3 regions of the Rhizobium sp. AC44/96 genome follow, and region 3 is predicted to be linked to each of the others. Evidence: riboswitches for the same ligand, from Rfam matches in the RefSeq annotation. Region 3 holds a riboswitch; each other region holds the start of a gene.
What was found. Region 3 has a riboswitch for thiamine pyrophosphate ahead of thiM (hydroxyethylthiazole kinase). Riboswitches for the same ligand answer to the same signal wherever they lie in the genome.

Region 1: it holds a riboswitch for thiamine pyrophosphate, as region 3 does, so the genes downstream of both, thiB (thiamine ABC transporter substrate binding subunit) here and thiM (hydroxyethylthiazole kinase) in region 3, are expected to answer to the same signal.
Region 2: it holds a riboswitch for thiamine pyrophosphate, as region 3 does, so the genes downstream of both, thiC (phosphomethylpyrimidine synthase ThiC) here and thiM (hydroxyethylthiazole kinase) in region 3, are expected to answer to the same signal.

Annotation. Positions count from the first base shown of each region.
Region 1 is NZ_LXKO01000041.1:236,202-240,845, reverse strand. It holds gene A6U87_RS28035 (ABC-F family ATP-binding cassette domain-containing protein) at 1-207, opposite strand, end outside; gene A6U87_RS28030 (thiamine diphosphokinase) at 211-861, opposite strand; gene A6U87_RS28025 (MarR family winged helix-turn-helix transcriptional regulator) at 907-1,431, opposite strand; gene A6U87_RS28020 (MDR family MFS transporter) at 1,552-3,087, shown strand; TPP riboswitch at 3,148-3,265, shown strand; gene thiB (thiamine ABC transporter substrate binding subunit) at 3,341-4,339, shown strand; gene thiP (thiamine/thiamine pyrophosphate ABC transporter permease ThiP) at 4,339-4,644, shown strand, end outside.
Region 2 is NZ_LXKO01000041.1:193,712-198,355, forward strand. It holds gene trxA (thioredoxin) at 1-408, opposite strand, end outside; gene A6U87_RS27835 (prolyl-tRNA synthetase associated domain-containing protein) at 462-971, opposite strand; tRNA gene A6U87_RS27840 (tRNA-Gly) at 1,229-1,303, shown strand; gene A6U87_RS29845 (hypothetical protein) at 1,474-1,659, opposite strand; TPP riboswitch at 1,838-1,970, shown strand; gene thiC (phosphomethylpyrimidine synthase ThiC) at 2,061-3,887, shown strand; gene thiO (glycine oxidase ThiO) at 3,889-4,644, shown strand, end outside.
Region 3 is NZ_LXKO01000014.1:686,052-690,695, reverse strand. It holds gene A6U87_RS15765 (Lrp/AsnC family transcriptional regulator) at 1-340, shown strand, start outside; gene A6U87_RS15760 (LysR family transcriptional regulator) at 353-1,312, opposite strand; gene A6U87_RS15755 (MFS transporter) at 1,430-2,830, shown strand; TPP riboswitch at 2,928-3,024, shown strand; gene thiM (hydroxyethylthiazole kinase) at 3,076-3,879, shown strand; gene thiE (thiamine phosphate synthase) at 3,876-4,511, shown strand; gene thiD (bifunctional hydroxymethylpyrimidine kinase/phosphomethylpyrimidine kinase) at 4,508-4,644, shown strand, end outside.

The sequences.
Region 1 (4,644 bases), on a different contig from region 3:
CGTTGATGCAGGGTGCCGGAAAACCTCACCGGACTGGGCCTCGACGAGGCCGGCGGCAATTTTCAGCAATGTCGATTTGCCCGATCCGTTGCGGCCGACCAAACAGATCTTGTCGCCGGGCTCCACTTGCAGGGCGGCGCCTGCCAGAAGCGGCGCGCCGCCGAAGCTCAGGAAGATGTCATCGAGTTTAAGGATGGGGGGCGCCAAAAATCAGACTCCGGAAAGATCGTAGGGACGAGCGAGGATGATCGCGCGGCCGCCTTCAAGCGAAAAGCGCACAGGGCCTTCCGCGACGTTGGAAATGGTGCGCGACGACCCGAACGGCAAATGGAAATTCATCAGCGGATAGCGCGCATTTTCGATGTTTAGCCCGGTGAGTTCGCTGAAGCCGGGAACGGAAAAGAGGCATCCCTCCGGCAGATCCAGGTCGAGAGCGCCGGGAATGAGTGGCACGGCTTCTTCGGTGCCAGACGTCAGCAGCACGTCGAAGCCCGCTTCCGCTAGGCTGACCGCATAGAGAAGATGCTGGAGACCGTGATCGGATCGCTCGCCGGCCAATGCACCGGCAAGAACAAGTCGCCGGGCGCCGAGCCTGATGGCTTCCGATACGGCGATCTCGCCGTCGGTCGATGCCTTTGCGGCCGGATAGGGCTGCTTAGGCACGCCAGGGAATGCTTCATCGAGATCCGTCGGCGTCGAATCGAAGTCGCCAACCCAGAGCTCGGGTACGACGCCAAGCGCGAGCGCATGGCGCATGCCGCCATCCGCCGCAATGAAGCGTGTTCCCGCGACCGCCTTTTGCAGGCGATCGGTCAGCCGTAGCTCGCCGCCCAGCAGAATGGTGAAGGTGGATTGGTTCATGGCATTGCCCATAGCGCAAAGCGGGGGGCAAGGGAAAGGCGCTTGTTAGCCGTCCTCGGCCACATCCTTCATACGTGCCTGAAAAACGGCTTCGAAGCCGGATATGTACCTGTCGAAAAGCGTTCCGAACATTTCGACATCATCATTGCTCCAGTCCGCCACGATCTCCGAAATGATCGAGAGCTTTTGCGCCTTGACTTCCGACATCAGGCGCTGGCCAAGCGGCGTCATGACGACGACGATCCGCCTCGCATCAGCCTGGGAGGCCTTGCGGAGCAGGATGTTGCGGCCGACCATCTCCGAGACGACGCGGCTGGCACGCGACGGATCGATGCGCATGGCTTCGGCGATCGCTCCGACCGTGACTTCTCCATCAGGCTCGGCGCGCCGCACGGCCTCCAGAACGTCGAGATGCGACAGTTCGAGGCCGGGAACAATGCTCTGGATCGCCAGTCGACCGATCAGACGTCGCCCGGTCATCAGTCGCATGCGCGACATGCTTTGGCCGATGTAGGAAATACCTTCCCGGACCGTGTCGTTGTCTTCAAGTTTCGCTGCGGTTTCGTTCATGTCGAAATCATATCAGAACCAAATGGGGATGAGAATATGCGGGCGTCATCAATGTGACATTGACAAATATATGCTGATAGCACATAAAATCACCCATCCTCTAATCGGAATGATTTCTTCATGGATATGCAAGCTGCCGTCGTGCCGCTCGTGACGGATCATCGTCGCAGGCTGGTGCTCTTTCTTTTCCTTATGACGGCCATGTTCATGGCCACGCTGGACAACCAGATCGTCGCCACCGCGCTGCCCACGATCGTTGGTGAGTTCGGACATCTCGAGCGGTTCAGCTGGGTGGGCTCCGCCTATCTGCTGGCAGTGAGCGCCGTGATGCCGCTCTACGGCAAGCTCGGCGATCTCTTCGGTCGCAAGTATGTGATGATGGCGGCCATCCTCATCTTCACGGTTGGCTCCGCCGTCTGCGGACTGGCCGTCTCCATGAATACGCTGATTGCCGCGCGCGTTCTCCAGGGATTGGGCGGCGGTGGCATCATGGTGTCGATCTTTGCGGTGAACGCCGATCTGTTCGAGCCGCGAGAGCGCGCTCGCTACCAGAGCTATTCCAGCCTCGTGCTGATGGCATCAGGCGCGATCGGCCCGGTACTTGGCGGCGCGATGAGCGACCTGTTCGGCTGGCGTTCGATATTTCTCGTCAACGTGCCGATCGGTGTTGTCGTATTCGCCGGGCTTATCTTCATGTTGCCCTATCGCAAGCCGCATCGCCGCCCCAAGATCGATTATGCCGGTGCTCTCCTGCTTGCCCTGACGACCACGAGTGTCGTGCTTGCAGCCGATAGCAGCGAACTCTTTGGTTCCCTCGTCTCGGTGCCTGCCCTTTCGATCATTGCTGTCGGCGTCCTGTGTGCGGTGCTGTGGGTTCTCGTCGAGCGCCGCGCGGCCGAGCCGATCATTCCGCTGCAGCTGTTTCGCAATTCGACCTTCGGGCTGATGCTTGTCATGTCGATCATGAGCGGCGCGATCGGTATAGGCATGGTCAACTATTTTGCTCTTTTCCTGCAAACGACCACAGGTCTTTCCCCGTCGAGCGCCGGCGGCCTGTTCGTATTGCTTACGGGTGGCATCGTCTGCGGTTCGTTGTCTGCCGGAAGGATCATCGCTGCAACGGGACGCTACAAGCCTTTTGCGGTCGCAAGTCTCGCCTGTAGCGCACTCGCATTTGCGATGCTGACGCAGGTGCATGCGGGAACGTCGGTGTTCGTGATCGGTGCGATCATGGCATTCCATGGATTGGGCGTTGGTCTCGCGCAGCAGGTACCGGTGATCGGCGTTCAAAATGCGGCTCCCGCCCGCGATGTCGGCGCCGCAACTGGCTCCGTGACACTCTCGCGCATGGGTGGCGCATCGATCGCGATTTCCATCTACGGGGCAATCGTCGCCTCGCAGCTTGGCAGGCATGGCACTTCTATTTCCGGTATTGCCGATATCGAGCAGTTGACACCGAAGATGATGGCGGCTCTGCCGGAGGCCGCGCGCGAGGCGGTTGCAGACGCTTATGCCGGCGCGTTTACGCCGCTGTTCATGACATCCTGCGTGATTGCACTGATCGGTCTTGCCGCAGCGTTGATGCTGAAGCCTGTTCAATTGCCGCGCGCTGGTGAAGTCAAGCAGCCGAAACCCGCTGCCGAAGCGGCAGAATAATCAGCTTGAGGCGGGTCACGCCGCCTCTTGTCATAAACCCATTACGACGGTACATCTCTTCTCGCTCTAACGGGGTGCCCCTGTGTCTGTCCGACGCACGGCTGAGAGGCGCGTAAAGCGCTAACCCGCGGAACCTGATCCGGCTAACACCGGCGGAGGGATTAGACGCGTGACACCAGGCACCGCCCATTCCCCTTCATGTGCGTACACCAAGAGGAGAGGTGCCATGTTCAATTTTATGACCAAGACTCGCATGCTTCTTGTCGCCTTGCCAGCATTTCTTGCCGTATCGGCGGCAGATGCGAGCGCGGCCGGCAAGACGCTGACCATCTACACCTATGAGAGCTTCACCTCAGAATGGGGACCCGGCCCCAAGGTGAAGGAAGCCTTTGAAAAGACCTGCGATTGCACGGTCAATTTCGTGAGCGTCGCGGACGGTGTTGCCCTTCTTTCGCGCCTCAAGCTCGAGGGTGCAGGCACCAAGGCCGACGTCGTGCTCGGTCTGGACACCAATCTTGTCGGTGAGGCCAAGGCGACGGGGCTGTTTGATGCGAGCGGTGTCGATACCAGCGCGCTCAAGGTTCCCGGCGACTACAAGGACGACGTCTTTGTACCTTACGACTATGGTCATTTCGCCGTGATCTACGACACGCAGACGATCAAGAACCCGCCGCAGAGCATGAAGGATCTGGTCGAAGGCGATCCGTCGCAGAAAATCGTGATCGAAGATCCGCGCACGTCGACGCCGGGCCTCGGTCTGCTGCTATGGGTAAAGTCGATCTATGGCGACAAGGCCCCGGAAGCCTGGGAAAAGTTGAAGAACCGCGTTCTCACGGTGACGCCTGGCTGGTCTGAAGCCTATAGCCTCTTCACCAAGGGTGAGGCACCCATGGTCCTGTCCTATACGACTTCGCCGGCGTACCATATGGTGGCGGAGAACACTGATCGCTATCAGGCTGCTGCTTTCTCCGAGGGGCACTACATTCAGATTGAGGTTGCCGGCCTGATGAAGAACGCGCCGGAGAAGGACCTTGCCCATGATTTTCTGAAGTTCATGGTAACGCCCGGCTTTCAGGATACGATCCCGACCAACAACTGGATGATGCCAGTGTCCGCGACGTCTCAGCCGCTACCGGATGCCTTCGGCAAGCTGGTCAACCCGTCGAAGACCTTCCTCATGAGCTCGGACGAAGTGGCGAAGAACCGCAAGGCCTGGATCGACGAGTGGCTGGCCGCCATGAGCATGAACTGATGCTGCAAACCACGGCTGAGAAGCGGTGGGCGATGACCGGCGGGGTGTTGAGCCTCGCCGCTATCGTTTTCTTCGTCAGTCTGGCGACATTGGCCCTGCTGGCGGCGAGCGGCCCATTGGCAATATCCGAGGTGCTGTTCGATCCCTATGTTCTGAGAGTTGTTCGCTTCACATTGGTGCAGGCGGTTCTGTCGACCGCTCTGTCGATCGTCTTCGCCATTCCGCTAGCGCAAGCGTTGGCGCGTCAGCCGCGCTTTCCCGGCCGGATCTGGGTCATTCGCCTTCTCGCGGTGCCGATGGGCTTG
Region 2 (4,644 bases), on a different contig from region 3:
GCGGTCGATGAACTCACGAATCTGACTTTCCGGCACGGCACCCATGAAGCCATCGGCCGGACGCCCGCCGACGAACGCTATCACGGCAGGGATCGACTGAATGCCGAGCTGGCCCGCGATCGACGGATGATCGTCAATGTTCATCTTGACCAGCTTGACGCGGCCCTGGCTCTCGTTGACCACCTTTTCGATCATCGGCGTCAACTGCTTGCACGGCCCGCACCAGGGAGCCCAGAAATCGACCAGAACCGGCTGGTTGCGAGACTCTTCCAGAACGTCCTTCGCGAAAGTCGCGGTCGTCGTATCCTTGATATAGCTCCCTGCCGCCTGCTCAGGTGCCGCGCCATAGCTTGCCGTTGCCGACATCTGGCCAAATGAATTGCTGTAAGGATTGTCGTTGCCGCTCATTGGTATCTCCCGCCGCGCCGGTCAGCCGGCTTTTCTAGCGCTAAAATCGTATGTCAGGACGTCACTTTCAAGACAAGCGGCTTGTGCCCGGTCGCTTCCATGAAACGAACAAGATCCGCGCTCGCGATCGACGTCGTCGCATCATTCGACAACGGATGGCAGTTGATGATCTCCTCCTTCATCAGGTCGGCGTCGAGAACAAAGGTCACGCTCGCGTCCGAATCATTGATAGCACCGAAAGCGGTCACGGCACCCGGAATCACGCCGAGATACTCCATCAGTTTTTCCGGCTTACCGAACGACACCTTACTGGCGGCGCCAATCAGCGTGTGAACCGTCTTCAGGTCGACCGAAGCATTTTCTTCGACCGTCAGAAGGAAAAACTGATCCTTCTTGTCTTTGACGAACAGGTTCTTGGTATGGCCGCCCGGAATCTCGTCGCGCAGGGACACCGATTCGGCAACGGTGAAGACCGGCGCATGCGTTTTCGTGCTGTGCTTGATGTTCAACCCGTCGAGAAAGGCGAACAGGTCGTCGGCGGTTTTCGGTGTCTTGTCGGTCATCTCAGAATCCATCAGCACGCGGGAAGGGCGGAAACGCACCCTGATTACGTTTCCCATCCCTATTTTGCAATCTTCGCATTCGCCGCTTTGCCCTGCATTTGCGGCATTCCGGCCGCCCGCAAAACCGCCCCACAAATTTTTCTTCGATTTTCCGTCATTTCCCTGTTGCATTTGAAAATCGTTTGGGCGATATAGCGCCCGTCGCCGCAAGGTGGCGCCCACGGTCCTCACAACTACCCCGGACCGGTGCGGATTGAGCGGGTGTAGCTCAGGGGTAGAGCACAACCTTGCCAAGGTTGGGGTCGAGGGTTCAAATCCCTTCGCCCGCTCCAGTTTTTCTAGATGATCACTGAAACTGACCTGACCGACAGCGACACGCTGGCGGTCATTGGCTATGTTTACTTTAGTGAAAAACGCTCAGCCGCCTCACAATCCGACTCAACGAAAAAAGCCGCGCGACAAATCTGCTGCGCGGCGGCTCTCTACTCTTGTGATTGATTCGTCAGCGCACCAGATCGCTTGACGCTTGCCAGCTGTTAGCGCTTTCGCTCTTGGCGACGACACTGTCTGCCTCGCCATGCTCGCGACCAGCCTCACGGGCAGCGGCTTCGGCGCGGCGTTCGGCGATGTAAGGGGCAAGCATCCGCTCCAGATGACCCGCCGTCATGTTTCCTGCAAAGCTTCTCATCTCAACCCGCTACACTGTTTACACTTCGTAAACATTTAGCGGCTCACCGGCGTGGCTGAAATACGCCGAACAATTTCTCACCAGCTTTTATTCAGACGCGACAATGGCTTGGACCTTAGCCCCTCCGCACAGCGGCGACTGTCGCTTGACAGCTTCACGGTTTGCCCTCTACCCTTTTCGCATTCACCAGGGGGGTCCCGGCAAGGGGCTGAGATACTGCTGGACGATATGGCCTAGGCCTTTCGTGGCGCAGTGACCCGTTGAACCTGATCCAGTTCATACTGGCGTAGGGACGGTGCAAGCGCTCGAAGGCCGGGATTCCCGCGTGGAATCCGTGCCGGCGTCTTTTCATCATTCCGGCTGAGGACTGGGTCTCCAATCGCAAACTTGGAGCCTCAACCATGAATATCGCCGCAAAGACCATCACCCCCACAGTCACCACCGGCCCGCTGCCGGCCTCCCGCAAGATCCATATCCCGGGTGAGATCCACCCCGATATCCGTGTTCCCATGCGCGAGATCAGCGTCCACCCGACCTCCGGCGAACCGCCGGTCACGGTCTATGATTCGTCCGGCATCTACACCGTCGAAGGCGCCGATATCAGCATCGAGCGCGGCCTGCCGGCTCTGCGGCGCGACTGGGTTCTCGCCCGTGGCGATGTCGAGGCCTATGACGGCCGGCAGGTGCGCCCCGAAGACAACGGCTTTGCCAGCGGCGAGCGCCTGACCCCGGAATTCCCCGCCAAGCGCCAGCCGCTGCGCGCCAAGGACGGCAAGGCCGTGACCCAGCTCGCCTATGCCCGCGCCGGCATCGTCACGCCGGAGATGGAGTTCATCGCCATCCGCGAAAATCTCGGCCGCAAGATCAAAGCCGAGGCCATGGTCCGCGACGGCGAGAGCCTCGGCGCCCATATTCCCGACCACGTCACGCCTGAGTTCGTCCGCCAGGAAGTGGCCGCCGGCCGCGCCATCATTCCCGCCAACATCAACCACCCCGAAGCCGAGCCGATGATCATCGGCCGCAATTTCCTGGTGAAGATCAACGCCAATATCGGAAACTCCGCCGTCACCTCCTCGATGGCGGAAGAGGTCGAGAAGATGGTCTGGGCGGCGCGCTGGGGCGCCGATACCGTCATGGACCTCTCCACCGGCCGCAACATCCACAACATCCGCGAATGGATCATCCGCAACTCGCCGCTCCCGATCGGCACCGTGCCGCTTTACCAGGCGCTGGAAAAGGTCGAGGGCATTGCCGAGAACCTGACCTGGGAGGTCTACCGCGACACGCTGATCGAGCAGGCCGAACAGGGCGTCGATTATTTCACCATCCATGCCGGCGTGCGGCTGCACTACATCCCGCTGACCGTTAACCGCGTCACCGGCATCGTCTCGCGCGGCGGCTCGATCATGGCCAAGTGGTGTCTTCATCACCATCGCGAAAGCTTTCTCTACGAGCATTTCGAGGAGATCTGCGACATCTGCCGCGCCTATGACGTCTCCTTCTCGCTGGGCGACGGCCTGCGCCCCGGCTCGATCGCCGACGCCAACGACGCCGCGCAATTCGCCGAGCTGGAAACGCTGGGCGAGCTGACGAAGATCGCCTGGGCCAAGGATTGCCAGGTGATGATCGAGGGGCCCGGCCATGTGCCGATGCACAAGATCAAGGAAAACATGGACAAGCAGCTCGCCGTCTGCGGCGAGGCGCCGTTCTATACGCTTGGGCCGCTGACGACGGATATCGCGCCGGGATACGACCACATCACCTCGGGCATCGGTGCGGCGATGATCGGCTGGTTCGGCACGGCGATGCTCTGCTACGTAACGCCGAAGGAGCATCTCGGCCTTCCCGATCGAAACGACGTGAAGACCGGCGTCATCACCTACAAGATCGCCGCCCACGCCGCCGATCTCGCCAAGGGGCATCCGGCTGCCCAGCTTCGCGACGATGCGCTGTCGCGCGCCCGCTTCGAGTTTCGCTGGGAGGACCAGTTCAACCTCTCGCTCGACCCGGAAACCGCTCGCAGCTTCCACGACGAGACGCTGCCGAAGGAGGCGCACAAGGTCGCGCATTTCTGCTCCATGTGCGGCCCGAAATTCTGCTCGATGCGGATCTCCCACGATATCCGCGCCGAGGCGCAGAAGGAGGGGTTGGACGCCATGGCGGCCAAGTATCGCGACGGCGGCGATCTCTACATGGCTGTCGATGCCGAGGGCCAGGTGGCCGGCTGATATGCGCGTCCTTGTCAAAGGGGCCGGCGTCGCCGGCCTCACGGTGGCCCATGCGCTCGCCGCGCGCGGCGCCGAGGTCACGGTCTTTGATCCCAACCCCGGCTTTTCGGCGGCCGCCTCCTGGCTCGCCGGCGGCATGCTGGCGCCCTGGTGCGAGCGCGAGAGCGCCGACGAAGCCGTGCTGCGCGAGGGGAAGGATGCGCCCGACCGCTGGGAAGCGATGCTGCCCGGCGAGGTCAAACGGAACGGCACGCTGGTCTTGGCGCCCGCCCGCGACCAGGCGGAGCTGAAGCGCTTCGCCGGCCGCACGACGGGATACGAGTGGCTGGACGAAAAGCGGATCGCCGCGCTCGAACCCTCCCTGGCCGGTCGCTTCCGGCAAGCGCTGTTCTTCCCCCGCGAAGCGCATCTCGATCCGCGTCGGGCGATGACTGCCTTGCGCGAAAAGCTGATCGCGTGCGGCGCCGCTTTCGTCGAAACGCTCCCCGACGAGCAGGACTTCAACCATATCTTCGACTGCACCGGCGCGACGCGCATCGGCGAGACCGCCTCGCTGCGCGGCGTCCGTGGCGAAATGCTGTATCTCAGGACCGACGAGGTCACTCTCGACCGCCCGGTCCGGCTGCTGCACCCGCGCATCCCCGTCTATATCGTGCCGCGCGGAGGCGGCCTCTTCATGGTCGGCGCGACGATGATCGAGACGGAATTCGCAGGCCCGATCACTGCTCGCTCGCTGATGGAACTGCTGAACGCCGCC
Region 3 (4,644 bases):
GGTCAGACTGAAAAGGCTGATCGAAGACGGCTATATTCTCGGCTTTCGCGCCATCATCGACGTCAATAAGCTTGGCAGGAATCACGTCGCGTTTACAGAGGTGAAACTCTCCGACACCAGGGAAAATGCCCTGAATGCGTTCAATGTCGCCGTCCGGAAGCTTCAAGAAGTGGAGGAGTGCCATATGATCGCCGGCGCCTTCGACTACCTCCTCAAGATCCGCACTTCCGATATTGCAAACTACCGGCAAGTTCTCGGCGAGAAAATCTCCAGCCTGCCCTTCGTTGCCAACACCTCGACCTTCGTTGCCATGGAGGCAATCAAGGAAAACGGAACCTGAGGCAGCCGGGGTTCAGGCTGCCATCGACACGCCCATGCTGCAGCCCGATGCCTTGAGGGCTGCCGAAACGACCTCGATGAACAGGCTGCGGAACCAGACGGACCGCCCGTCGGCGCGATCGACCCGTCGATAGAGCATCGTCACCGGATCGGCCGGCAACTCCAGTGGCGGTGCCGAGATCGCCAATCCATGCAGTTGCGCCATACAGCGAGCAATCGATTCAGGAATGGTCGCGATCGCCGGCATGGCACGAAGCGCTGTCGGCAGCGCGGAGAAGCGCGGCACTGTCGCCACCACCTGGCGACGCAGCCCGGCCCGGCCGAGCGCCACGTCGATATTGTTGACGCTATTGCCTTCGAACGAGACCGTGACGTGCGCGGCCCCGATGAAATCCTCGATCTTCAACGGCGCCTTGAGGTTCAACTGACCGGGATCGTAGACGCAGACGGATGATTGACTGAACAACGGCGCGCGGATGTGCCACGATGCCGGCTCGTCATGCACCGCGACGCTGAAGTCATATTCGCCTTCGTCCAGCATGCGTGCCGCGTCCCGCTTGTCGGACGCCACTCCGATCAGCCGGGCGCCAGGTGCTACCTCGCGCATGCGCGCGATCAGCGGGCCGAAGAACGCCGACTCCAAATTGTCACACATGCCGATCTTGAACTCACCCTGCCAACTTGCCGGGTCGAAGGCTGCCGGCGGCCTGATAGCGCGTTCGATCCCGGAAAGGGCATCCTCGATCGCTGGAGCGATTGCAAGCGCCCGTGGGGTCGGCTGCAACCCGCGTCCAACCCGCACGAACAGCTCGTCATCCAATGTCTCGCGCAGCCGCTTCAGCGCCGCGGACAGACCTGGTTGGCCAAGAAGCAGCCGCTCGGCCGCACGGCTGACGTTGCGCTCCTGCATCAACACGGAGAAAGCCAGCAGCAGATTCAGGTCTATTTTTCGAAGGGTCGCATCATTCATCATTTCTAGCAATACCTGACATGGTTACTATCAATTTGCAATAGGTTTGGGAGATGTACATTTTCTCGTTCCTCTGGCGTCAGCACCTCCCGCGCGCCAGCACAGAAGGAACGATCACCGATGACTATTTCCCAATCCAAAGGCGGAGCCGGGCTAGCGTTGCTGCTGCTCTGCGCCGCCAATTTTCTTGATGCGATGGATGTCTCAACGATCGGCGTGGCACTCCCGGCCATTCAGGCCGAGCTCGGCATGAAGGCGACCTCGCTACAGTGGGCGGTTAGCGCCTATGTGCTCGGTTATGGCGGCTTCCTGCTGCTTGGCGGCCGTGTTGCCGATGTTTTCGGCCACCGTCGTGTCTTTCTCTGGTCGCTCGGCGTCTTCGCTGCGGCCAGCATCGCCGGCGCCTTCGTCGATAGCGGTCCGACCTTGATTGCCGCGCGCCTGATCAAGGGTATTGCCGCGGCCTTCACCGCCCCGGCGGCTCTGGCACTCCTGCTCTCCGTGTTCGGCGAAGGAAGCGCCCGCGCGAAAGCGCTCGGCGTCTTTGCCTCGACCGGCGCCACCGGTTTCGTTCTCGGCATGGTTCTGGGTGGTGCCGCCACAATCTTCAGCTGGCGGGCGACGCTCATAATGGGTGCTCCGGTTGCGCTTATCGCGCTTGCCCTTGCACCGTTCGTGCTGCCTGCCGATCAGCGTCGGACAGGCCCGCGCCCGTCGTTCGACTGGGCCGGCGCGCTGACGATCACCCCCGGCCTGCTGCTCTTCGTATTCGGCATCACCAATGCGGCCGCTTCCGGTTGGGCCGCGTTTCCCACCTGGGGGTCATTGCTCGCCGCATTGATCCTGATCGGCCTCTTTCTTCTGGTCGAGTCGCGCCATGCCGAGCCAATGGTACCGCTTGGCATCTTCCGCCGCGCCAAGCTTAGCCATGCCAACGCAATTGCCGCCCTCTTCCAGGGCGTCTATGTCGGCTTCCAGTTCATTGCGACGCTCTACTACCAGAACGTCATTGGCTGGTCAGCCTTTGCGACTGGGTTCTGCTTCGCCTTCGGCGGCGTCTGCGTGATGTTCCTCGCGCCGCGCTTTGCGACGATCGCACAGAACCGTGGCACCACCGGACTGATGACGCTTGGTGTCGCCTTGCAGGCCTTCAGTTACATCTTCTGGATCCTGAGCGTCGGCCAGATCAACCCCATCTGGCTGGTCGCATTGTCCCAGATCCCGCTTGGCGTCGGTTATGCGATGACATACCCGTCCGTTCAGGTCGCAGCCCTGTCGGATGTTGACGAAGACAAGTCGGGCCTAGCGTCCGGGCTACTCTTCGCCTCCTTCCAGATCGGCGGCGGCATCGTGCTCGCGGCAGCGTCCGCAATTTTCGGCGCGGCTTCCAACTGGGGCTGGGACCCGTATTTTGCAGGGATCACCTTCATCGCCACCCTGGCGGCGGTGGTGACCTTGGCAGCCGCATTGGGCCCTCGGACGTCCTCGTTGCGTGACGACGTCTACCAGGCGGCCGAATAGTCCTTGGGCAGCCAAGAGATCGGTACAAGATGCCGCGGAAGCCTGCGGCATCCATTTTTGTGGTGACAGGCACCGCCTTCTCTGCGAAAACATCCGCGATGAGAGACAGGGGCGCACGCCGGAAGGCGGGCTGAGAAGTACCCTTTGAACCTGAACCAGATAATGCTGGCGGAGGGAGTCGCTCGGGACTTTCCCGCCCTTTGCGTGTCGTCCCTCGCGTCTCGCCCCCGCTTGAAAGGGGCAATATGCAAGACCAGACATCACCGGGCAGGCAGCTTGAAGCCTTGCGCGCACAGCCGCCGCTCGTGCACTGCATCACCAATTTCGTCGCCATGAACATAGCCGCCAACGTGCTGCTGGCAACGGGCGCTTCGCCGGCCATGGTTCACGCCGAGGAGGAAGCCGGCGAGTTCGCCGGCATCGCCGGTGCGCTGACGATCAATATCGGAACGCTGTCTGCCGGATGGATGCGAGGCATGTGTGCTGCCGCCGCTGCCGCAAGCGACAATCGCAAACCTTGGGTGCTCGATCCGGTCGCCCACTATGCCACGGCTTTCCGGCGGCAGGCGGTGGCGTCGCTGCTTGAACTTCACCCCACAATCATCCGCGGCAATGCTTCCGAGATCATCGCGCTCGCCGGCGGTGCGAGCCGGGGCCAGGGTGTCGACAGCCGCGATCCCGTCGAGCAGGCCGAAGCGTCCGCGCGGCTTCTGGCAGAGACGGATGGAACTGTCGTTGCCGTTACTGGCGCCACGGATTTCGTCACTGACGGCACCAGGGCGGTTCGCATCGATGGTGGCTCGCCATGGATGCCTCAAGTGACGGCATTGGGTTGCTCCCTGACCTGCCTGGTCGGCGCGTTTGCTGCCATCAGCCCCGATGCGCCCTTCGAAGCAACGATCGCGGCGCTTGCGGTGTTTGCTGTCGCCGGCGAGGCGGCAGCAACCGAGGCACAAGGTCCGGGCTCGTTCTCAGTGCGCTTCCTCGACAGCCTCGCGCGCATCGACGGTGCGTTCCTCGACAGACACGCAAGGATCCGCCAAGCATGAAACAGTTCGACCTCTCGCTATACCTTGTCCTCGATCCCGATCTCTGTGCCGGTATCGGCATGGTCGAGACGGCCCGTGCGGCGGTTGCAGGCGGTGCGACGATCGTGCAGTTGCGCGACAAGCATGCCGACACGGCGCGGATGATCGAGACCGGGCTGGCATTGAAAGCCGTGCTGTCAGGCACGGGCGCAGCACTCATCGTCAACGACGATGTGGACGCGGCGATCGCCATTGGAGCCGATGGGCTCCACATTGGCCAGGACGACCTCGGCGCGCTGGCTGCGCGCGAGCGCATCGGCCCTGATATGATCCTTGGCCTTTCGGTCGAGACCGAAGCGCTGGCGGCTGCTGTGGATCCTGACATCGTCGATTACGCCGGGATCGGACCGGTGTTTGCGACCGCCACCAAACCCGACCACAAGCAGCCGATCGGCTTTGACGGCCTCGCGCGGCTCGTCGATGTCTGCGCGGTCCCTTCAGTAGCGATCGGCGGCCTGAAGGCCACGCATGTCCGCGATGTCTTCGCTGCCGGCGCCGGCGGGCTGGCCGTCGTCTCCGCGATTTGCGGTACGGGCGATCCGGAAGCCGCCGCCCGCGATATTGCCGATATCATTCGAAAGGCACGGAGATGATCCGCAACGTCTTATCCATCGCCGGCTCCGACCCTTCCGGCGGCGCAGGCATACAAGCCGATCTCAAGGCCTTCGCGGCCCGCGGCGTCTATGGCATGGCGGCACTCACCGCGCTCACCGCGCAAAACACGCA